DNA from 3 places in the Lentzea sp. NPDC092896 genome. Region 1 is predicted to be linked to each of the others. Evidence: riboswitches for the same ligand, from Rfam matches in the RefSeq annotation. Region 1 holds a riboswitch; each other region holds the start of a gene.

What was found. Region 1 has a riboswitch for glycine ahead of gcvP (aminomethyl-transferring glycine dehydrogenase). Riboswitches for the same ligand answer to the same signal wherever they lie in the genome.
Region 2: another riboswitch for glycine. It lies ahead of gcvH (glycine cleavage system protein GcvH); the one in region 1 lies ahead of gcvP (aminomethyl-transferring glycine dehydrogenase).
Region 3: another riboswitch for glycine. It lies ahead of gcvT (glycine cleavage system aminomethyltransferase GcvT); the one in region 1 lies ahead of gcvP (aminomethyl-transferring glycine dehydrogenase).

The regions. Positions count from the first base shown of each region.
Region 1 is NZ_JBIVPX010000005.1:122,184-130,009, forward strand. Features, by position in the region: gene ACIQF0_RS25095 (ANTAR domain-containing protein) at 1-547, opposite strand, end outside; gene ACIQF0_RS25100 (hypothetical protein) at 801-1,016, shown strand; gene ACIQF0_RS25105 (CDP-alcohol phosphatidyltransferase family protein) at 1,139-1,720, shown strand; gene gcvH (glycine cleavage system protein GcvH) at 1,763-2,146, shown strand; gene garA (glycogen accumulation regulator GarA) at 2,260-2,709, shown strand; gene ACIQF0_RS25120 (MerR family transcriptional regulator) at 2,743-3,300, shown strand; gene ACIQF0_RS25125 (bifunctional nuclease family protein) at 3,424-3,897, shown strand; gene ACIQF0_RS25130 (MerR family transcriptional regulator) at 4,202-4,768, shown strand; gene ACIQF0_RS25135 (Clp protease N-terminal domain-containing protein) at 4,856-5,824, shown strand; glycine riboswitch at 5,881-5,978, shown strand; glycine riboswitch at 5,982-6,077, shown strand; gene gcvP (aminomethyl-transferring glycine dehydrogenase) at 6,127-7,826, shown strand, end outside.
Region 2 is NZ_JBIVPX010000009.1:88,660-96,485, reverse strand. Features, by position in the region: gene ACIQF0_RS35385 (TROVE domain-containing protein) at 1-388, shown strand, start outside; gene ACIQF0_RS35380 (helix-turn-helix domain-containing protein) at 465-818, shown strand; gene ACIQF0_RS35375 (hypothetical protein) at 823-1,416, shown strand; gene ACIQF0_RS35370 (hypothetical protein) at 1,476-2,084, shown strand; gene ACIQF0_RS35365 (L-serine ammonia-lyase) at 2,071-3,435, opposite strand; gene gcvH (glycine cleavage system protein GcvH) at 3,464-3,847, opposite strand; glycine riboswitch at 3,912-4,004, opposite strand; gene ald (alanine dehydrogenase) at 4,230-5,342, shown strand; gene ACIQF0_RS35350 (TetR/AcrR family transcriptional regulator) at 5,397-6,077, opposite strand; gene ACIQF0_RS35345 (MFS transporter) at 6,087-7,535, opposite strand.
Region 3 is NZ_JBIVPX010000004.1:483,925-491,750, forward strand. Features, by position in the region: gene ACIQF0_RS23200 (CaiB/BaiF CoA transferase family protein) at 1-998, shown strand, start outside; gene ACIQF0_RS23205 (hypothetical protein) at 1,335-1,514, shown strand; gene ACIQF0_RS23210 (transcriptional regulator) at 1,679-2,170, shown strand; gene ACIQF0_RS23215 (hypothetical protein) at 2,440-2,808, shown strand; gene ACIQF0_RS23220 (DUF3817 domain-containing protein) at 2,823-3,125, shown strand; glycine riboswitch at 3,171-3,261, shown strand; glycine riboswitch at 3,262-3,353, shown strand; gene gcvT (glycine cleavage system aminomethyltransferase GcvT) at 3,450-4,544, shown strand; gene glyA (serine hydroxymethyltransferase) at 4,558-5,823, shown strand; gene ACIQF0_RS23235 (hypothetical protein) at 5,990-6,667, opposite strand; gene ACIQF0_RS23240 (class I SAM-dependent methyltransferase) at 6,822-7,826, shown strand, end outside.

The DNA.
Region 1 (7,826 bases):
CGTCCCGCAGCTTCACGTTGGCGTGCTGGCTCGCCCGCACCAGCAGTTCGAACGCCTCACCGGGCGGGCTCGGCCGCGCTCCCATCACCAGGCCCTTCGCCTGCTCGATGTAGCGGCGGTGCTGGACCATCCGGACCATCTGGTCGGCGCGCATCACCTCGCCCGCGCAGAACTCCACCACCGCCGCCGCGGTCGCGATGAGCGGTTCGATCTCCTCGATGGCCTTCAGATCCGCGACCTGGGGCGCGTGCGAGAGGTACACGGTGAGCACCACCGGCCCGCTGTCCCCCCAGCTGCCCGGCACCGCGACCACGTCCACGCCGCCGACCTTCCCGGACACCTGCCGCTCGTCGCGCGAGGCCTCGACGAGCGGTCCCGCGCCGCTGGTCAGCTGCTCGGCGTCGAGCTCGACGGCCACCCCGAGCGCCCTCAGCAGTTTGCCGTCCGGCCACACGCTCAGGCCCACGCCTTCGCAGCCGTCGAGCTGCGAGCACAGGTGGTCCATCACCCGCGAAATGAGTTCCGCACCGAATTTCACCTGGTTCACGCGCTGAGATTAGGCCCGGCCGATGAACTGGACGAGCCGTGCGGTCATCGTCGTACGACGAACGGTTGCGCAGGCAAGGACCCGCTCTTCCGCTGCGCTTCGGGCCCGAACAGCTCGGCGCGCGGTTCGATCCAGTTAACGCTTAGGACCCAAACAGGACACGTGTTCTGAACCACAGTCCGACAGAATTCGTTTCCAGGGATAACGCCGGAGCCCCGGTGCGCGACATCCCTGATGTCACGGAGGGACTGAAATGAGAACCGCCATGGAAACCCAGCCGATGCAGGACGCAGACTGCGATTCCGCGCTGCCGACCACGCCTTGCAGCGTGGTGTGGAGCCGGGGTCACGCCTACGTGCTCGAGGGTTTCCGCGCTCGCTGGGTGGGCCGCGACGACCGGGGCCGCCCGCACGCCATCACCGGGGCCGAGATGCAGCGCCGAGGATGGACGTTCACCCGGACAGCCTGAGATTTACCCGCACGAAACGAACACAGTGAGATCGAACATCGGGCACCACCCGCAACCAGTCGCACCGCGTGCCGTGACGCCATCCGGCAGCCCTTGCGCAGTCACTCGTTTAGAGTGCGGGTGTGCGTGATCCGGCTGATCGCCTGCTGACGATTCCGAACCTGCTCAGCGTGTTGCGGCTGGCCGGTGTTCCGCTCTTCCTCTACCTGTTGCTGGGACCCCGCGAAGACGGCTGGGCGATCCTCGTCCTCGTCTTCGCGGGCTTCTCCGACTGGCTGGACGGCAAGCTCGCGCGCTGGCTCAACCAGATGAGCAACCTCGGCGCGCTGCTCGATCCCGCCGCCGACCGCCTCTACGTGTTCTGCACGCTGCTGGCGTTCGTCATCAGGGACATCGTTCCGCTCTGGGTCGCCCTCGTGCTCGTGGGGCGAGAGATCGTCGTCGGCATCTGCCTGCTGATCCTGCGGCAACGGGGCTGGGGCCCGTTCGAGGTGACTTACCTGGGCAAGGCCGCGACCTTCAACCTGCTGTACGCCTTCCCCCTGCTGCTGCTCGCGCAGGGCGACTCGGCGTGGGCGCAGGCCGCCCAGCCGGTCGCCTACGCGTTCACGGTGTGGGGCGGGGCGCTCTACCTGTGGTCGGCGCTGCTGTACGTCTACCAGTTCTTCCTGGCCCTGCGGGGCACACCTCGCACGGTCGCGTGAAAAGATCACCCCATACAGGTTCAGCACGAGGAGCGCAGTCAGTTGATTCCCGAGGAGCTTCGTTACACCGAGGAGCACGAGTGGATCGCCGCCAGCGGCGAGAACACAGTGCGCGTCGGCATCACCGACTACGCCCAGGAACAGCTCGGTGACGTCGTCTTCGTCCAGCTGCCCGAGGTCGGCCACACCGTGGCGGCCGGCGACACGTTCGGCGAGGTCGAGTCCACCAAGAGCGTGTCCGACCTCTACTCGCCGCTCGACGGCGAGGTCGTCGCCATCAACGACGCGTTGGTCCAGACGCCGGACTCCGTCAACACCGATCCGTACGGCGAGGGCTGGATGGTCGAGATCAGGCTGAACGACCCCGAGGCGCTGGAAGGCCTGCTGGACGCGGAGGCGTACAAGGCCTTGGTGGAGAAGGAGTGACGTCGATCTTTCGCCGGATCTTCGGCCGGAAGGGGAGCCGCGCTGAAGGCGGTGACCCCAACGCGATAGGTTTTACCGGAAGTGACGGATCCAGCAGCAGGAGGAGAGCTCAGGTGAGCACGAACGACGGCCCAGGCGTTCCGCCGGAGCAGTCCCCGGAGCGGACCTCCGTCTTCCGGGCGGACTTCCTCCAGGAGATGGAAGGCACCCCCGCCCCGGAGCCGGCTGTTGCCGGTGTTGACGCCCTTCCCGCCGGTTCCGCGCTGCTCGTGGTGAAGCGCGGCCCGAACGCCGGTTCCCGGTTCTTGCTGGACCGTGACACGACGAGTGCGGGGCGCCACCCCGACAGCGACATCTTCCTGGACGACGTGACGGTCTCGCGCCGGCACGCCGAGTTCCGCCGGGAAAGCGGTGAGTTCGTCGTCATCGACGTGGGCAGCCTCAACGGCACCTACGTCAACCGTGAGCCGGTCGACCAGGCCGTCCTCGCGAACGGCGACGAGGTTCAGATCGGCAAGTTCCGTCTCGTCTTCCTGACGGGTCCTGGCTCCGCGGGAGCCTGACGCGTGACGGCCGGGCGGCCACAACGCGGGGTCTTGAGCATCGGAGCTGTGCTCGCACAGCTTCGACCCGAGTTCCCCGACGTCACCATCTCCAAGATCCGCTTCCTGGAAGCGGAGGGGCTGGTCCGCCCGGCACGCACCGCCTCCGGCTACCGCCAGTTCGCCGTGGCGGACGTCGAGAGGTTGCGGTTCGTGCTGTCCGCACAACGGGACAGGTACCTGCCGCTCAAAGTGATCCGCGAGCAGCTCGACTCCGTCCCCGAGGACGCCACGTCGCTGTCGCGGATCGATCTGCTGTCCCAGACCGGTTTCACCGCCGAGCAACTGTCCCAGCTGGAACGCGACGGTCTGCTGCGCCCCGGCCCCGGCGGCCGGTTCACCACCGAGGACATCACCGCGCTCCGCACGATCCGGACGATGACCGGGCTCGGCGTCGAGCGCGAACACCTGCGCGCGGTTCGCGCGGCAGCGGACCACGAGGTGGTCGTGCTGAAGTCTTTCTCAGATCCCGAGACGGTTCGGGAATTGGCTGACCTGTTCACCTCGTTGCACACGTTGTTGGTGAGAGCGGGCTTGCGGCAATCATCTTGATCACTTTCTGCCCGCAACAATTGAGCACACGGCCCGCTTGGCGGGTAGCGTCGAACGCATACGCCGGGGGATGCTCGGAGCGAACCGGGTACTCCCCAACGAGTCAGAGGGAGGCGAGACCCGATGAGTGAGATGCGCGTCGTGGGCGTCCGGGTGGAGCTGCCCCAGAACCAGCCGATCCTCCTGCTCCGTGAAACCGAGGGTGAGCGGTACCTGCCGATCTGGATCGGCTCTGTGGAGGCCACGGCGATCGCACTCGAACAACAGGGTGTCCGTCCTGCCCGTCCGCTCACGCACGACCTCCTCAAGGACGTCATCGGGGCACTGGGACGCAACCTCGAACAGGTGCGGATCACCGACCTGCAGGAGGGCACCTTCTTCGCCGAGCTCGTGTTCGACGGCGACGTGCGGGTGTCCGCGCGGCCGTCCGACTCGGTGGCGCTGGCGTTGCGCGTCGGCGTGCCCATCCACGCCGAGGAGTCCGTCCTGGCCGAGGCGGGCCTCATCATCCCGGACGAGCAGGAGGACGAGGTGGAGAAGTTCCGCGAGTTCCTCGACTCCGTCTCCCCGGAGGACTTCAGGGGCGCGGACACCTGAGTTTTCCGGGTGTCGCACTCCGTCTTGTATGGACCGTGAGTCAGTTCGTTTGGATGTCCCTCGATCGGACTACTTACGGTCGTTTTAATCGCTAAACGATCACTAAACGTCACCTGAACGTCCCGTTTCGGGTGACGGCATGACTCTCCACTTGAGGTTGAGGGTCGCCTCTCCCCGCGCGTCGCGTTGACCTGCCCTCGGACCGGTCCTACCGTCGAACTCGAGTGGACGTCGCTGGTTCGCGCGAGCTGACGTAGCGGCTTGACGGTCATGAGTTTCGTGGCCGTTCCGAGGGGAGGCAGGCGTGGTCGAGGAAGCGCCCTTGAGGGCCGAATCCGGGCTGCAGGGTGAACTGTTCCCGGACTCCTCGCTGCCGGACGAGCTCGTCGGTTACCGAGGACCCGCGGCGTGTCAGATCGCGGGGATCACGTACCGGCAGCTCGACTACTGGGCAAGGACCGGGCTGGTCGCGCCGACGATAAGGATGGCGCACGGCTCCGGGAGCCAGAGGCTGTACTCCTTCAAGGACATCCTGGTGCTCAAGGTCGTGAAGCGGCTGCTGGACACCGGTGTCTCCTTGCAGAACATCAGGGTCGCGGTCGACCACCTGCGCCGCCGCGGCGTGCAGGACCTGGCGCGCATCACGCTGTTCTCCGACGGCACCACCGTCTACGAGTGCACCTCGCCGGAAGAGGTCGTCGATCTGCTGCAGGGCGGTCAGGGCGTGTTCGGCATCGCGGTCAGCGGTGCGATGCGCGAGATCTCCGGCACGATCCACGAGTTCCCGGCCGAACGTGCGGACGGCGTCGAGATCGCCCCGATGACCGAGGACGAGCTGACCCGCCGGCGTCGCGAGCGCGCCACCGGCTGACCGGTTTCGGAAACGTGGCCGACTGGCGCCGTGGGATGGCCGGTCGGCGGCAGCGACCAGACCCCATCGGTCCCTAGCGTTCCCCGCATGACGATCACCCCCTCCTACCAGGTCGTGAAGGTGCTGGAAGCGGCGGCGCAGCGCGCGCTTCGGCTGGAGTTCGGCTTCCTCGGCACCGAGAACCTGCTGATCTCGCTGATCGACACCATCGGACCCGGCCGCAAGCTCGGCGTGAAGTCGCTGCGCGCCCAGGCGATGGCGCGAGGGGCAGAGCACTGGGCCGACGACGACGGTGGCGTCGTTCCCGAGGCTCATCCGGACGTCACGGCGTTGCTGAACGTCGCCTGCGACCGCCTGGTCATCGAGACCGTGCCGCCCGTCAGCCGTGCGCTGGAGGAGTGTCTGCTCGCGGCGGCCGCCCAGGCCGGCGACGGCGTGCTGACCACGACCCACCTCTCCCTCGCGTTGCTGGAGCAGGGTTCCGGACGTGCCGCCGACCTGTTCGTGCTGCGCGGAGCGGACGTCGACGCGATGGCCGCCGCTGTGCGAGCGGATGCCGCGCGGACCCACGCGGAGGTCGAGGAAGCGCCCGCCGTGCGGTTGCTGCGCAAGGCGGGAGCGTTGGAAGGGGAGTCCGGCGGCGGGTACGTGCGCTGGCTGGTGCGCTGGGTCGCGCGCGGCCAGGGGCTGGGAGGGCCGGTGCTGACCGTCGTGCGCAACGAGGCCGGACGGCTGGCCGTGGCCGCGAGGCGTGAAGTGTCGTCTCGAGACCTGGTGGAGGCGGTGCTGACGGTCGACCGCCAGTTGACGGTGGCGGGCAGGAAGCTGAAGCCGGAGTTCGAGTCGGGCGGGGCGGCGGCGTTGCGCGAGGCAGGAGTGGATCCGGCCGCGTTGCCCGGCGGCGGTCCGGTCGTGCGTGCGATGGAACGGGCGAAGCTCGTCGCGGCCCGGCGCGGAGACGCGGTCGTGGGCACCCGGCACCTCCTCGTGGCGGTGCGCGACGACCCGGCGGACCCCGTCGCGGGAGCGCTCGCCGGTCTTGGCACTGAGATGTAGGTCGCGTCCCTAGCGACTAGGTGGACTGCCTGCGGGTATTCTTCTCGGGTAGTCGCTGAACTCAGGCGGGAGAGACCGGGATCGAAGAGCCCGGCGCCGAAGGAGCAAGTCCCTCCCCGGGAACCTCTCAGGCATCCAGGACCGCCGAGTGAGACGCCTCTGGAAAGTGGATCTCTAGGGATCCCGCCGACGGTGAAAGCCCATCCTTACCGGTGGGTGAACCTCTCAGGCGCCCTTCGGGGTACGGACAGAGCGGGGAGGGCACCAGGACACGTGTGCCCGCAGCCCCCCGGAGGCGTTTGATGACGCAGGACCGCATTCCGCTCGCAGCTCTCGAGCACGGCACCCCGTTCGCCGACCGCCACGTCGGTCCGCGCCCCGCCGAACTCGCGCGCATCCTCGACGTCATCGGCGTCGGGTCGCTCGAGGAGCTGGCGCAGCACGCGGTGCCTTCGTCGATCCACGAGCGCGATCTCGTGCTGGACCTGCCCGCCCCGGCCACCGAGACCGAGGCGCTGGCCGAACTGCGTGAGCTCGCCTCGCAGAACCGCCCGATGACGCAGATGATCGGCCTCGGCTACTACGACACCGTGACGCCGGGCGTGATCCTGCGCAACGTGCTCGAGTCGCCCGCCTGGTACACCGCGTACACGCCGTACCAGCCGGAGATCTCGCAGGGCCGTCTCGAGGCGCTGCTGAACTTCCAGACCATGGTCGGCGACCTGACCGGCCTGCCGACCGCGAACGCGTCCATGCTGGACGAGTCGACCGCCGCCGCCGAGGCGATGACGCTGGTGCGCCGCGCGGGCAAGTCCAAGTCGAACAAGTTCGTCATCGACGCCGACACGCTGCCGCAGACGCTGGCCGTCATCGAGACGCGCGCCGAGCCGCTGGGCATCGAGATCGTCGTCGCCGACCTGTCGCAGGGCATCGAGGGCCTGGGCCTGGGCGGCGACTTCTACGGCGTGCTGCTGTCCTACCCCGGCGCCTCAGGTGTCGTGCGCGACCAGGCCGCGTTGATCGAGGAGATCCACGCCGCCGGTGCGCAGGCCGTCGTCGTCGCCGACCTGCTGGCGCTGACGCTGCTGCGCGCGCCGGGCGAGATCGGCGCGGACGTCGTCGTCGGCACCACGCAGCGCTTCGGCGTGCCGATCGGCTTCGGTGGCCCGCACGCCGGCTACATGGCCGTCCGGTCCGGCCTGGAGCGTCAGCTGCCCGGCCGCCTGGTCGGTGTCTCCGTCGACTCCGACGGCTCGCTGGCCTACCGCCTCGCGCTGCAGACGCGTGAGCAGCACATCCGCCGTGAGAAGGCCACGTCGAACATCTGCACCGCGCAGGTTCTTCTGGCCGTGATCGCGTCCATGTACGCCGTCTACCACGGTCCCGAGGGCCTGCGGTCGATCGCGACCCGCGTGCACCGCCTGGCCACCGTGCTCGCCACGGGCCTGTGCGAGGCCGGGCTCGACGTCGTGCACGGCGAGTTCTTCGACACCGTCCAGGTCCGCGTCGAGGGCCAGGCCGCCGCTGTCGTCGAGAAGGCGCGTGAGGCCGGCATCAACCTCCGCGAGGTCGACGACGACGTCGTGGCAATCGCTTGCGACGAGAAGACCACGCGTGCGCACATCGTCGCCGTGTGGAACGCCTTCGGTGTCACCGGGTCCGATGTGGACGCGATCGACGCCGACACCGCCGACGGCATCCCGGGCGACCTGCGCCGCACCTCGGACTACCTGACGCACCCGGTCTTCCACGCGCACCGCTCCGAGACCGCGCTGCTGCGCTACCTGCGCGCGCTGTCCGACAAGGACGTCGCGCTGGACCGCAGCATGATCCCGCTGGGCTCGTGCACGATGAAGCTGAACGCCACCGCGGAGATGGAGTCCATCACGTGGCCGGAGTTCTCGACGCTGCACCCGTTCGCGCCCGCCGAGGACGCCGCCGGTCTGCTGAAGATCGTGTCCGACCTGGAGGAGTGGCTCGCCGAGGTCACCGGCTACGACGC
Region 2 (7,826 bases), on a different contig from region 1:
CGACGTCGTCGGGTTCGCGGACGGCACGTTCCGGCACGACATCGCGCGGGGCGCTTCGGTGATCCGCGAGGTCGACCGGTTCCTCAAGCGGATCGGCGAGGTCGGGCACGGCACCGACATCGTCGGGTCGTTGAAGCGCACCTACCGGGGCCACGACCGCGTGTTCGTCATCTCGGACATGCAGACGATGTCCGGGTACTACGGGCAGGGCGTCTCGGACGTCGTGCCGCGGCACGTGCCGATCTACGGGTTCAACCTCGGCGGGTACCGGAACGCCGCGTACGCCACCGGCAAGGCCAACCGCCACGAGTTCGGCGGCCTGACGGACGCGACTTTTCGGATGGTGCCGTTGCTCGAAGCAGGTCAGAACGCCACCTGGCCGTTCTGAGGCGTGAGAGCTCTCCTGACGCGGAGAGCTCTCACACTTACTTTCAGTTAGCGTTTTGACCAGTTATGATGCTGCCATGGACTACAACGTGTTCGCGAAAGCGTGCCCGTCGCGTCCCACGCTGGAGCACATCACCGGCAGGTGGGGCAGCCTGACGCTGACCGCGCTCGCCGACGGGCAACTGCGGTTCAACGAGCTGCGCCGCCGCGTCGACGGGGTCAGCGAGAAGATGCTGTCGCAGACGTTGCAGGCACTGGAGCGCGACGGCCTCGTGCACCGGGAAGCCCAGAACACGAACCCGCCGCGCGTCGACTACAGCCTCACGCCGCTGGGCCGCGACACGGCCGAGCGGCTGCTGTCGTTGATCCACCTGCTGGAGGGCCGCATGCCCGAGGTGCTGGCCGCGCAGGCCGCCTACGACGCCCGCTGAGCACGTGAAGGGCTGCGGACTCTGCTGGACCTCGGCCGAGCTGGAACTGCTCGACGGCGATCCCGCGCTGGTGCCCGACCCCGTCGTGTGGCAGTTCGCCTGGGAGGTCGAGGACCACTTCGAGCCGGACGAGTACTGGCTCGCCTGGCGACGGCTCGCGCCCAGGGTGCTCGATCTGCTGGAACGGGACCCGGACAGCCGGCTAACCCAGGGTCTGACGTGGGCCAATCTGCCCGCCTGGCCGGAGGACGAGCGCATCGCGCTGCGGGCGGCGCTCACCGGGATCATCGTCCGCTCGGCGGACAGCGCTGACCTGGACGAGCTGGTCCAAGCCGCCGCGCAGATGGACGAGGACCTGACCCCGTGGCTGCCCGTCGTCGACGGACTTCCTGACGCCGCCGTCGCGGAGCTCGCTCACAAGTGGTCGTACGACTTCCTGAGCGGCGGCACCCCGTGCGACGGGGGCTGGTTGCGCTGGGACGACCCGGCTGAGCCACTCCGGGACTGGCTGCTCACCCCCGCACTGCGCGACCGTCTGTCCGGAATGGACGTCGAGGTCGCGCAGTACGCGGTGATGCAGATCGACGCGCTCGGATGACGCCTATTTCGCTTGCCGCAGCTGCTTAGGCTGAGTGCGTGAAGTGTTGTGGACGCGTCTTGACCGAGGCAGATCTGATGCTGCTCGACGGGGATCCCGAACTGGTTTCGGACGACCTCCTGCAGAACTTCGCCTGGCATCAGTCAGGCTGCTTCGACGAGGACGAGTACAGGAATGCCTGGCGGCGACTCGCGTACCGGGTGGTCCAAGTGCTCGAGGACGACCCGAACATCGCGCTCGCCGAGGGAATGATGCTGGCGAGGCCCCTCACCTGGCCGGAGGACGAGCGAGCAGCGCTCCGTGCGCAGCTGACCGACGCCCTGCGGCGTGCGGCCGGGGACGAGGAGCGCTGGCCGGCGCTGGAGGCGTTGTTCCAGGCCGCCGCGCGTCTGGACGAGAGCCTGACCCCGTGGCTGCGTTTGGTCGACACGTTCCCCGACGAGGTGGTCACGTACCTCGCCGGGAGCTGGGCGTCCGCCGTCCAGTGCACCACCGAGGGTGACTACGGCTACACGCTCGACTGGGAGGACCCCACGCCCGGCGAGGAGATGCGGGAGTGGCTGTTCCGCCCCGCCCTGCGCGACCGACTGTCCGAAATGGACAGCGAGGCCGCGCAGGACGTGTACCTGCAGATCGACTGGTTCGCGGAGGAGTTCAGCACTCGATGACGTTCACGGCGAGTCCGCCGCGAGCTGTCTCCTTGTACTTCACCGACATGTCCTTGCCGGTGTCCCGCATGGTCTTGATGACCTTGTCGAGCGACACGAAATGAGAGCCGTCGCCGCGCAAAGCCATGCGCACAGCCGTGATGGCCTTGATCGACGCGACGGCGTTGCGTTCGATGCACGGGATCTGCACCAGACCGCCGATCGGGTCGCACGTGAGGCCGAGGTTGTGCTCCATGGCGATCTCGGCGGCGTTCTCGACCTGCTCGGGGGTGCCGCCGAGCACCTCGGCGAGGCCACCGGCGGCCATCGAGCAGGCCGAGCCGACCTCGCCCTGGCAGCCGACCTCGGCGCCGGAGATCGACGCGTTCTCCTTGAACAGCACGCCGATCGCACCGGCCGTCAGCAGGAACCGGACCACGCCGTCGTCGGAGGCTCCCGGCACGAACTTCGTGTAGTAGTGCAGGACCGCCGGGACGATGCCGGCCGCGCCGTTGGTCGGCGCGGTGACGACACGGCCGCCTGCCGCGTTCTCCTCGTTGACGGCCAGCGCGAAGAGCGTCACCCAGTCCATGACCCGCAGCGGGTCGGTGACGAAGTGCTCCTTCTCCAGCGTCTTGCGCATCTCGGCGGCGCGGCGGCGGACCTTCAGGCCGCCGGGCAGGACACCGTGCTCGTTGCAGCCGCGTTCGACGCACTCCTGCATGACGTGCCAGATGTGCAGAAGTCCTTGGCGGACCTCGGCTTCGGTGCGCCACGACAGCTCGTTGGCCATCATGATCTCGCTGATCGACAGGCCGGTCTCGCGGCAGCGCGCGAGCAGTTCGTCGCCGGTCAGGAACGGATGGGCCAACGGCGTCGAGTCCGGCTTGATGCGGTCGGTGCCCGACGCGTTCTCGTCGACGACGAACCCGCCGCCGATCGAGTAGTAGACGGCGTGCTCGACCGACTTGCCGCCCGCGAACGCCTCGAAGCTCATCCCGTTGGGGTGCAACGGGAGTGACTTGCGGCGGTGCATGACGAGGTCGCGGTCGTGCACGAAGTCGATCTCGTGCGCGCCGCCGAGCTTGAGCCGTTTGCCGGAGACGATCTCCTCGACGCGGTGGGCCGCGGCCGTGGGATCGACTTCTTCCGGATGGTTACCTTCCAGCCCCAGGAACACGGCCTTGGGGCTGCCGTGGCCGTGGCCGGTCGCACCGAGCGAGCCGAACAGCTCGACGTGCACGCGGTCCACTTCGGACACCCGTGCGCCGAGCTTCTCGACGAACATCGCGGCCGCGCGCATCGGGCCGACCGTGTGTGAACTGGACGGTCCGATGCCGACGGAGAACAGGTCGAAAACGCTGATCGCCACTGATCAGTCCCTCGTGGTGGTGGAGCGGTCAGTCAGACTTGGTGAGTTCGGCGTACTTGGCCGCCGTGAGGAGGTTCTCGGCCGACTCGACGCGGACCTTGAACAGCCAGCCGGCGCCGTACGGGTCGCTGTTCACGACCGCCGGGTCGTCCACGACGGCGCTGTTGACCTCGATCACCTCACCGGTGACGGGCGAGAACAGGTCGCTGACGGACTTGGTGGACTCCAACTCGCCACAGACCGCGTTGGTGACGACCTTGGCACCGACGTCGGGCAGCTGGACGAAGACGATGTCGCCGAGCGCGTCCGCGGCGTACTCGGTGATTCCGCAGGTCAGCGGGTCCTGGGTGCCCGGCGTCCAGTCGACCCACTCGTGCTCGGCGGTGTAGAGCAGGTTCTCGGGGAACTCCACGGCAGCGACTCCTCTGGCTGTGACGGGTCAGGAAACTTGCGCCCCCTCCGCCGTGCAGAGTTGCCTACCCCGAGCGGTCTTGCTGCCTGAGAGTGTGCGGGAGCTTGCCCCTTCGGCGCCCCGACCGGTTCGTCGAGGTCTCTCCCACTCGGGTTCTGACGCTTGCGCGCCGCGGCCGGTGTTCAGTTCTCGGCGCGAACGCTATGTGCGTCCCCCGCCGAGTGTCAACGCGGGACGGTCGAGTGGAACGCGAACGAGGCTCAGGTCGCTCTGTCCTAGATGAACAACCAGAGGGTTACCGGATAGTGCGATCCGCACAGTGACATGACCTTCCGACTGGCCCACATTATGAGATGTCGGCCCACCGAACGGAGGAGTCATCGTGCGGATCGCAGTTCCTCGCGAGATCAAGAACCACGAGTACCGCGTCGCTCTCACGCCTGCCGGTGCGCACGAACTGACCAGCCGCGGCCACGACGTGTACGTCGAGCAGGGCGCCGGTCTCGGTTCCGCCATCACCGACGAGGAGTACCTCGCCGCGGGCGCCAAGATCCTCCCGACCGCCGACGACGTGTGGGCGGAAGGTGACCTGGTTCTCAAGGTCAAGGAGCCGATCGCCGAGGAGTACCCGCGTCTGCGCGCCGGTCAGACCCTCTTCACGTACCTGCACCTCGCCGCCGACCGGCCGCTGACCGAGGCGCTGCTGGCGTCCGGCACCACGGCCATCGCCTACGAGACCGTGCAGCTGCCGAACCGCTCGCTGCCGCTGCTCGCCCCGATGTCCGAGGTCGCGGGCCGGCTGGCTCCGCAGGTCGGCGCGTTCTCGCTGATGAAGCCCTCCGGTGGCCGCGGCGTGCTGCCCGGCGGCGTCCCCGGTGTCGCCCCGGCCCGCGTGGTCGTCATCGGCGGTGGCGTGGCCGGCGTCAACGCCGCCACCATCGCCGTCGGCATGGGCGCGGACGTGCAGATCCTCGACACCAACGTCGACCGCCTGCGTCAGATCGACGCCCAGTTCCAGGGCCGCCTGCGCACGCTCGCCTCGAACTCGTTCGCCATCGAGCAGGCCGTCCGCGAGGCCGACCTGGTCATCGGCGCCGTGCTCGTCCCCGGTGCCGCCGCCCCGAAGCTCGTGTCGAACGCGCTGGTCGCGGACATGAAGCCGGGTTCGGTGCTCGTCGACATCGCCATCGACCAGGGCGGTTGCTTCGAGGACTCCCGCGCCACCACGCACGCCGAGCCGACCTACGAGGTCCACAACTCGGTGTTCTACTGCGTGGCGAACATGCCGGGCGCCGTCCCGCGCACCTCGACCTACGCGCTGACCAACGTGACGCTGCCGTACGCGGTCGCGCTGGCCGACAAGGGCTGGGAGAAGGCGCTCAAGGACGACCGTTCGCTCGCCTTGGGCCTGAACGTCCACGCCGGCCTGCTGACCAACGGCCCGGTGGCCGAGGCGACCGGCCTCGCGCACACGCCGCTGGAGACCGTCGTCTAAGACCAACTGAATGAATGAGGCCCCCGCACGCGTCAATCGCTGCGGGGGTTTCGCCTATCTGAGCGCCTCGACGCGCGCCTTGATGCCGTCGATCACGCAGTCCAGTCCGAACTCGAACTGTCCCTCCAACGACCACAGCTCCGGTTCGTCCAGCATCCTCACGTAGTTCGGGTGCTTCTCCCGGTACAGGTCCGCGATCTTCGGCAGGTCCGGCGGCGGCGAGTCCATCCCACCGCGCGCCACGAAGTTGACCTCGGCGATCGCGTACCCGATGGCGAAACTGGAGATCGTCGAGATCGACCGCGCCGCCGCGGGCAGGGACAGACCTGCCCGCGTCATCGGTTCGAACATCGCGTCGCTCATCGCCACGGCCTTCGGGCCGATGCTGTTGAACTCGCCGATGCCCCTGACCCACCACGGGTGCTTGTGCGCGAGATGACGCATCGCGTGCATCATCGCGCGCACAGCCGTCTCCCAGTCGTCCTCGGGGCCCGGCAGCGGGAACTCGCCGTAGATCTCGTCCAGGCAGAGCTCGATCAGCGCGTCCTTGGTCGGCACGTGCCAGTACAGCGACATGGGCGCCGCGCCCAGTTCCGCCGCGAGCTTGCGCATGGACAGCTTCTGCATGCCGTCCCGGTCCAGCATCTCCAGCGCCTTGCGGACGATCGCCTCCCGGCTCAGGCCGAGGGGCTGACCGCTGCTGGGCCTGGGCTTGCCGAACCACACGCTCTCCACAGGCCGATCCTAAGCACGCCGCAGCAGCACGCTGGCCACAACACCTCCCAGGAACACGGCGATCGCCCCGATCACGAGACTCACGCTCATGCCGTTGGAGAACGCCTCGCGCACGACCGTGATGTCCGCACCGCTGTGCAAGGCCTCACTGAGCGACCGCCCTGGTACACCGTCCGGCAACGACGCCACGAACCGTGCCGACAGCAGCGCGCCCAGTACGGCGATGCCGAACGAGGAACCCAGCTCCGTCAGCGTGCCGGACAGCCCGGACGCGATTCCGGCGCGTTCCGGCGGGATCGAGCCCATCAGCGCGTTGACCGCAACCGGTTGGGACACACCGACACCCACGCCGATGAGGATCAGCCCGGCCAGCGTCGGCGGGTAGGTCGTGCCGATCGACAGCAGCGCCACGCCGCCCGCGACGATCGTCATGCCCAGCAGCATCGCCCTGCCCGTGCCGAGCTTCATCACGAGCTGTCCCAACGTGTTGCTGGTGACGAGCAACGCGATCGCCATCGGCGCCACCCGCACACCCGCCTCCAACGGGCTGTAGCCGAGCACGCCCTGAAGGTGTTGCGTCAGCAGGAAGAGCGAGCCCGCCATGCCGAACGCCGCGAGCACGCCCGACGCCACCGCGCCGGTGAAGCGGCGGTTCCGGAAGAACCCGAGATCGAGCATCGGATCGGCGGTGTGCCGTTCCCACAACGCGAATCCGGTCATGGTGATGAGCCCGATCGCCACGGGGACGCCGAACTCGGCCGAGCCGAACCCGTGCTCCGGCACCTCGATCACCGCGTAGACGATCGACACCATGCCGATGATCGACAGGATCGAGCCGAGCACGTCCGGTTTGCGCACGGTCGGGTCCTTGGACTCCGGCACGAGCAGCGCGACGGCCGCGATCGCGAGGATCGCCACCGGCACGTTGATGAGGAACACCGAGCCCCACCAGAAGTGCTTGATCAGCGCGCCACCGATCACCGGCCCCGCCGCGAAGCCGAGACTCGTGACGGCGGCCCAGATGCCGATGGCCTTGGGGCGTTCCTTGTCGTCGAACAACTGCATCAGCACGGCGAGCGTGCCGGGCATCAGCACCGCGGCGCCGATCCCCATGAAGCCGCGGGCCGCGATCAACGCCTCGGACGAGCCCGCGTAGGCGGCGACCGCGCTACCGGTGCCGAACAGCGCCAGGCCCACCAGAAGCGCGCGCTTGCGGCCGAACCGGTCGCTCAGCGATCCGGTCGTGAGCAGCAGGCCCGCCAAGGCCAGCGAGTAGGCGTTGATCATCCACTGGATGTCCGCGGTGCTCGCGTCCAAACCCGTCGAGATGGACGGGATCGCCACGTTGAGCACGGTGTTGTCCAGCACCACGACCATCACGGACAGACAGAGCACGCCGAGCACGGCCCAGCGTTGGGGGTGCGGGTGCACCCCCACCTTCTCGGTCGTCGAAGTCATCGTTCCTCCCCCTTACGGTGTACGAGGAACTTACAGCGTACGAGAGGGCGGGGCGCAACGGATTTCGCGCAGAGCGTGCGCGAAGTACATCCGAAGGAAAAGGAAGAGGGAGAAAGACCCGGGGGCGCGGGGGTGTCCCCCGACAAGCACTGCGGGCTCCGGCGAAATTGGTCGAAGACCAATGAGCACCGGAGCCCGCCACGTAAAGGGCGGCCGCGCTCAACCAGCCTGGGGGTCACTGGGAGCGGGGCCGCCGTGACCAAATATAGCGGGCTTCGGGCAGGCGCGCCC
Region 3 (7,826 bases), on a different contig from region 1:
AGACGATCCCCGGCGACTTCCTCGGCCGCAACCGGCGCTCGATCGCCGTCGACACGCGCAAGCCGGAGGGTGCCGAGCTCGTTCTCGGACTGGTCGAGCGCTCGGACGTGCTGATCGAGGGCTTCCGGCCGGGCGTGACCGAACGGCTGGGCATCGGCCCCGCGCAGTGCCTGGCCCGCAACCCGCGCCTTGTATATGGACGCATGACCGGCTGGGGCCAGGACGGGCCGCTCGCCGACCGCGCCGGCCACGACATCAACTACATCGCCGTCGCGGGTGCGCTGGAGCCGCTGGGACGAGCAGGAGGGCCGCCGTCGTTCCCCATCAACCTCCTGGGCGACTTCGGCGGCGGAGGGTTGCTGCTGGCGCTGGGCGTGCTCGCCGCACTGTATGAACGGGAGCGCTCCGGACGTGGCCAGGTCGTGGACACCGCGATGGTCGACGGGGCGGCGTTGCTGACGACGTTCCTGCACGGGATGCGGTCCGCCGGCATGTGGTCGGGCGGGCGCGGCGAGAACATGCTCGACGGTGGAGTGCCGTTCTACGACGTCTACGAGGCCGCCGACGGGCGGTACGTGGCTGTGGGCGCGCTGGAGGAGAAGTTCTACGCCGACCTGGTGCGCGTGCTGGGCCTGGAGGACGCGCCCTCGCGCAACGATCCGGCGAACTGGCCTGAGCTGCGGGAGCGCATCGCGGCGGCGGTGAAGACCCGGCCGCGGGACGAGTGGGCGGACCTGGCGCGGGACACGGACGCGTGCCTGGCTCCGGTGCTGACTCCTGCCGAGGCGGCGCATCACCCGTACAACGCAGCCCGCGACACTTTCGTGGACGTGTCGGGCTCGCCGCACCCGGCCCCGGCGCCCCGGTTCGACCGCACTCCCGCGGCGGTTCCCACGGCTCCTGTTTCGCCCGGAACGAACACCGGGGAAGTGCTTGCCGACATGGGTGTGGCGGCCGACCGAATTATGGAACTGCGGCGGTCTGGAGTAATTGGATAATGGTCGGACGCGCATTAATAGCGCCACGAAGGCGTGACGGTGCGTGATGGGGTGAGTTCGGCATCCGGGTGAGCCCCGGTGCAACAGTCTCTCTTCCAAGCTGTGGGATGCGAGGGAGTCCGTGTTCACCTCGTGCCCAGGACATCGGCGCTGTTGAGGCCCCTCTTTAGCCGCCATTCGGGTGACATTGGCCGTCACGCAGGCGTGCGTCCCAGGTAGATCCTGGGACGAGTTGGGCGTGGTCGTTGTTCATCGCAAGGGTGAATGAGGGACCATGACGGGTGACACGGGCGGTCCGCCGCCTGACCGGTGAACCACACGGACGGAGAGGTACCTGTGAACCTCAAGAAGGTGCTAGTGCTGGCGGGCGTCGCGCTGGTGCTGTTCCTCCTGATCACCCAGCCCGAGCAGTCCGCCTCGGCGGTGCAGCAGGTTCTCGGCTGGCTTCGTCAGGGCGCGGAGTCGATCATCACCTTCATCAGGAGCCTCTTCGGCACGGCCACCCCGCTCAGCTAGTGACGTTGGGTGATCTTCGGCCGTCTGCGTTGAGCCGGATGGGTGGAATGAGGCCAATCACGCACTGGTAACGGGTGTTCTGGGGATTCAGGGTCTGGCGATTGTCAGACCTACCGAATACCTTCCGCTGCAATGGCCGATCCCCGACCGACGAGGAGGCACATATGGTCGAGGACTCCGGGGTCCACGAGCTGTTGCAGCAGTGGGCGGCTGAACGGTCTGATGACGCAGAGATGCAGGAGGTGAACCGGATCAAGAACGCGTGGCTCGCGGAGGCTCCCCCCTCGGCGCCAGGCATCCCCGTGCAGCGGGGAGGCAGGAGTGGGTCGCGTGGCTTGGTCAAGGTCGACTCGGCGGATCCGGCCTACGTGGCCGCGATGCGCAAGCGGGCGCCGGAGGCACCCGAGGCACTGCTCGCCGCCGCGGCGAGCTACTGGCAGCTGGTGGGCGACGTCGCCGAGGCCGAGCAGTGGTGGGACGCGGGCATCAGCCCGTTGGACCAGCGCGCGCTCGACTACCGCGCGGCCGGCCTGTCTCCTGCCGATCTCGGGAGGCGCCTGGGACCGATGACGGTTCTCCAGCACCTTCGTCGTGGCTCCGCCGCGGCCTGGTGCGTTGCTCGTCTGCAGAGGCAGCGCCGGGACGGCGTGGCGTAGGTGGACCGGGCTGTCGGAGGCGGCAGCCCTGCATCCATTCGTTGAACGGGCACGCGCGCTCGTGCGGGGCGCGCTCGCCAACGTTCGTTCGCCGTGTTTCCGCTGAGGGCCGAGGCCCTCACACCCCACGGGGCGGTCTCCTTCCGGAGACCCACCCAAGTCAGTGGCGTCGCATGCTCGCGGAGCGCGCTCGCCGGAGCTGACTCGGAGTGTTTTCGCCGGGGGCGGTCCCCGGACCCCCGGAAGGACTCCCAAGTAGTGTGGAGGTCGTGCGCGGCCTCCTTACTCCCCAACGTGTGCTGATCGCGTTCGCCTGTCTGGCGGCGCTGGTCGCCTGTTGCGGACTCGCCTGGTGGCAGTGGCAGCGCTTCGAGTCCGCCAGCGGCACGTTCCAGAACCTCGGGTACGTGCTGCAGTGGCCGCTCTTCGGCCTCTTCCCCCTGTTCATGGTGTGGCGGTTCCGTCGGCTGGCACGTCAGCGCCGTGACGAGGATCCGGTTGCGCCTGCTCCGGAGCCGATGGCTACCGTTGTCGCCGTCAAACCCGCGCCTGTCGAGCAGTTCGACGACGAAGAAGACGCGGAGCTCGCGGCCTACAACCGCATGCTCGCGAACCTCAACGCGCGGGACGGTCGTTGAGCGAAGGCGGGCAGATGAAGGGTGCGTTGACCCGGTTCAGGGTCATGGCTTACGTGGTCGGAGTCTTCCTGCTGCTCCTGGTCGTGGCCATGGTGCTCAAGTACGCCGCGGACATGGGTGGCGCGATGAAGGTCGTCGGCCCGATCCACGGCTTCCTCTACGCCATCTACCTGGTGATTTCCGTCGACCTGGCGCTGAAGCTGCGCTGGTCGATCAAGGGCACCCTGCTGGTGCTGCTCGCGGGCACGGTCCCGTTCCTGTCCTTCTGGGCGGAGCGCAAGGTGGTCGAGAAGACGGCGCAGGGCGTGCCGCTGTGACGTTTGGCCTGCTAGCGTCTGGGGCTACCAACTGAACACGGCCGTCGATGTCGCGCGGAAGAGACCCCTCCAGCAGGGGCGCCGAAGGAGCAATCCCTCCCCGGAATCTCTCAGGCACAGGTACCGCGCGACGAAGGCAACTCTGGAAAGCAGGCTGCTCGGCAGCCTCGCCCACGGTGCAAGCCACTTCGGTGGTGAAGCTCTCAGGCTCATGACAGAGGGGGAGGCTCGCTCTAGTGAGGAGTCTCCGATGGATCGTGTCATTCTTCTGATGCCTCAGCCGGCCGCGTCCGGCTCTTCGGCGCACCCTGGAGGAGCGTTCTGATGTCCCGCCTCACGCCTCTGAACGCCGAGCACGAGCAGCTCGGCGCGATGTTCACCGACTTCGCGGGCTGGCGGATGCCGCTGCGCTACTCGTCCGAACTCGCCGAGCACCACGCCGTGCGCACCACCGCGGGCCTGTTCGACCTCACGCACATGGGTGAGATCGTCCTGACCGGACCGCAGGCGGGCGAGGCCCTCGACTACGCGCTGGTCGGGCACATCTCCGCGCTGGCCGTCGGCAAGGCCCGCTACACGATGATCACCCAGGCCGACGGCGGCGTGCTCGACGACCTGATCGTGTACCGCCTGGGCGACCAGGAGTTCATGGTCGTCGCGAACGCCTCCAACGCCGCCGTCGTGGCTGAGGCACTGGTCGAGCGCGCAGCCGGGTTCGACACGGTCGTCACCGACAAGTCGACCGACTACGCGTTGATCGCGATCCAGGGCCCGAAGTCCGTCGAGATCCTGTCCGGCCTGACCGAGACGGATCTGGCGTCGGTCAAGTACTACGCCTCGTACCCTTCCACCGTGGCCGGAGTCGACGCGTTGCTCGCGCGCACGGGTTACACGGGCGAGGAGGGCTTCGAGCTCTTCGTCGCACCCGCCGACGCGCCGGCCGTCTGGGCCGCGCTGCTGTCCGCGGGCGAGGCGCACGAGCTCAAGCCGTGCGGGCTCGGCTGCCGCGACACGTTGCGCCTCGAAGCCGGAATGCCCTTGTACGGCAACGAGCTCACGACGTCGCTGACGCCGTACAACGCGAACCTGGGCCGTGTCGTGAAGCTCGACAAGCCGGGCGACTTCGTGGGCCGCGACGCGCTGGCCAAGGTCGCCGAGTCCGGGGTGGACTCGGTCCTGGTCGGACTGAAGACCCCTGAACGCCGTGCCCCCCGCCACGGTTACGCGGTGCTCAACGGCGACGAGGTCGTGGGCGAGGTGACGTCGGGCGCGCTGTCCCCGACCCTCGGCTACTCCGTCGCCATGGCCTACGTGTCGCGGGCCAGTGCCGAGCCCGGCACCCCACTGCTGGTCGACGTCCGCGGCAAGAAGCAGCCGGTCGAGGTCGTCGCACTTCCGTTCTACAAGCGCGCCAAGTAGGGAGATTCTCCAGATGTCCGACCAGTTCAACGCTTCCCTCGCGGAGTACGACCCCGAGGTCGCCGAAGCCGTTGCGGCCGAGTTGGCGCGCCAGCAGGGCACTCTCGAGATGATCGCCTCGGAGAACTTCACGCCCGTGTCGGTGTTGCAGGCCCAGGGCTCCGTCCTCACGAACAAGTACGCCGAGGGCTACCCCGGCCGTCGCTACTACGGCGGCTGCGAGCACGTGGACGTCGTCGAGCGGCTCGCCATCGAGCGCATCAAGTCGCTCTTCGGCGCGGGCTTCGCGAACGTCCAGCCGCACTCGGGCGCGCAGGCCAACGCGGCCGCGATGTTCGCGCTGCTCCAGCCCGGCGACACGATCCTGGGACTGGACCTCGCGCACGGCGGCCACCTGACGCACGGCATGCGCATCAACTTCTCCGGCAAGCTCTACAACGTCGTGCCGTACCACGTCGCGGACTCGGACGGCCGCGTCGACATGGCCGAGGTCGAGCGCCTGGCCCAGGAGCACCGCCCGAAGTTGATCGTGGCCGGCTGGTCCGCCTACCCGCGCCAGCTGGACTTCGCCGAGTTCCGCCGCATCGCGGACTCGGTCGAGGCCTACCTGATGGTCGACATGGCGCACTTCGCCGGCCTCGTCGCCGCCGACCTTCACCCGTCGCCCGTGCCGCACGCGCACGTCACGACGACCACGACCCACAAGACCCTCGGCGGTCCCCGTGGTGGCGTGATCCTGTCGAACGACGCCGACATCGCGAAGAAGATCAACTCGGCGGTGTTCCCCGGCCAGCAGGGCGGTCCGCTGGAGCACGTCATCGCGGCGAAGGCCGTGGCGTTCAAGCACGCCGCCTCGCCTGAGTTCGCCGACCGTCAGCGTCGCACGCTGGAAGGTTCGCGGATCCTGGCCGAGCGTCTGTCGCAGGCGGACGTCGCCGCCGCCGGCGTGAAGGTGCTGACCGGGGGCACCGACGTGCACCTGGTCCTCGTCGACCTGGTCAACTCCGAGCTCGACGGCAAGCAGGCCGAGGACGTGCTGCACCAGATCGGCATCACGGTCAACCGCAACGCCGTTCCGAACGACCCGCGTCCGCCGATGGTGACGTCCGGTCTGCGGATCGGTACGCCGGCGCTGGCCACCCGCGGGTTCGGCGAGGTGGACTTCACCGAGGTCGCCGACGTGATCGCGGAGGCCCTGAAGCCGGGGGCGGCGATCGACGAACTGCGTGCGCGCGTCGAGGTGCTGGCGGCGAAGCACCCGCTGTACTCCACGCTCTGAGTTGAGAAACCGAAGGGGCGCCACCGGAGATTCGGTGGCGCCCCTTCGGCTTTCGTGACCCTGGAGCGAAACGACGGGAACCCCGGCCCCTTCCCCAGGGCCGGGGTTTCACCGTGTCAGGGTGATGTGTGTCTCAGATGGACCGTCCTAACGGGATGCTGTGGGGTTACGCAGCCGGGGCCGTCACACCAGGCGGGAGGCACTCGACGTTGCGCTTGCCGTTGGGCTGGATCACGAACCACGTGCCGCCGATGCCCTGGCCGGCCCACTTGCCCGGCGCCGGGTCCTTCGAGTACGTGTAGAGACCCCAGCCGTCGATGGCGACCTGCTTCTTGCCGTCAGCGCGGGTGATCAGCGAGACCAGCTTGGAGTCGACGCCTTCCAGCTGCGGGATCGTGTCCGCGAACAGCGGCGGCCACGTCACGGCGCACTGGTCGTTGCAGTTGGACTTGCCTTCCGGCTTCGGGACGTCCTTGTCGAAGCGGTAAAGGGTGCGGCCGTCGCCGTCCTGGACGACCTGACCCATCTTGTCCACGCTCTTGCCGACCAGCCTCAACGTGCTGACGGGGGCTGCTGCGGGGGGCTGTGCAGCCGGGGGCTGCGCGGCCGGAACTTCCGGGGCCTGCTGCTGAACTGGGGCTTCGGGGGCCTGCGCGGGCTCCTGGAGTACCGGGGGCTGACCCACGTCGCCGTAGTCACCGAGGACGCCCAGATCGGTTTCGGTTTGTGCCACCGGCTTGGAGTTCGTGCCACTGCCAGTGGCGCTCCAGACACCCAGACCCAGCACAACTGCCAGTCCCGCGGCGAGCCCGATGGCAATGCGGTTACGTCGGATCACACTCATGTCCTCCTCGTCCATCCGTTCGCTCTATCGAGGCCATACGGGCGGGGTTGCGTCTCGGTTCAGAAACGAACCGAACCTCGTCCTGTCTCGAACGTCGGGGGGAGTCAGGTCATGCAGGAGGTGCAGGGTGGTCGTCGCAGGTCAGCTGGCGGGAATGGCCGAACGGGTGCTGGGTGCGCCGTTGCCAATCGGATTTCGAGCCTGGGACGGAAGTGTGGCCGGGCCGCAGGACGGCACGGTGCTCGTGATCCGGTCCCGCGACGCGTTGCGGAGGCTCGTGTGGAGTCCGAACGAGCTGGGGCTCGCGCGCGCGTACGTGAGCGGGGAGCTCGATGTGGAGGGTGATCTCGCGACCGGTCTCTCGCAGATCTGGGGACTCGTCCGGCGGGGAGTGACCCGGCGGCCGCGTCTCTCGGAGGTCGCGAAACTCGCATTGCAATTGAAAGTGCTGGGACGCAATCCAGATGCGCCGAAGGAGGAGGCACGGCTGCGGGGCGCGCTGCACACGAAGAGCCGTGACCGGGATGCCATTTCGCATCACTACGATCTGAGCAACGACTTCTACCAGCTCGTGCTCGATCCGAGCATGGCCTACTCGTGCGCGTACTTCACGTCCGAGGACGAGTCGGTCGCGCAGGCGCAGCACAACAAGCTGGACCTCGTGTGCCGCAAGCTCGACCTGCGGCCGGGCATGCGCCTGCTCGACGTCGGCTGCGGATGGGGCTCGATGATCATCCACGCCGCGAAGCACTACGGCGTGCACGCCACCGGCGTGACGATCTCCGCCCAGCAACGCGCGCACATCCTTGGTCGAATCGAGGCCGAGGGACTGACCGGTCGCGTCGAGGTGCGGTTGCAGGACTACCGCGAGGTGACCGGCGAACCGTTCGACGCGATCTCCACGATCGAGATGGGCGAGCACGTCGGCGAGAGCAACTACCCCGAGTACGCCGCGACGCTGCACCGGTTGCTCAAGCCGGAGGGACGCCTGCTGCTGCAGCAGATGTCGCGCGGCCACAACGCGCCCGGCGGCGGCGCGTTCATCGAGTCGTACGTCGCGCCGGACATGCACATGCGCCCGGTCAGCGCGACCACCGGCTTCCTCGAGGGAGCCGGCCTGGAGATCCGGGATGTGCACGCGTTGCGTGAGCACTACGTT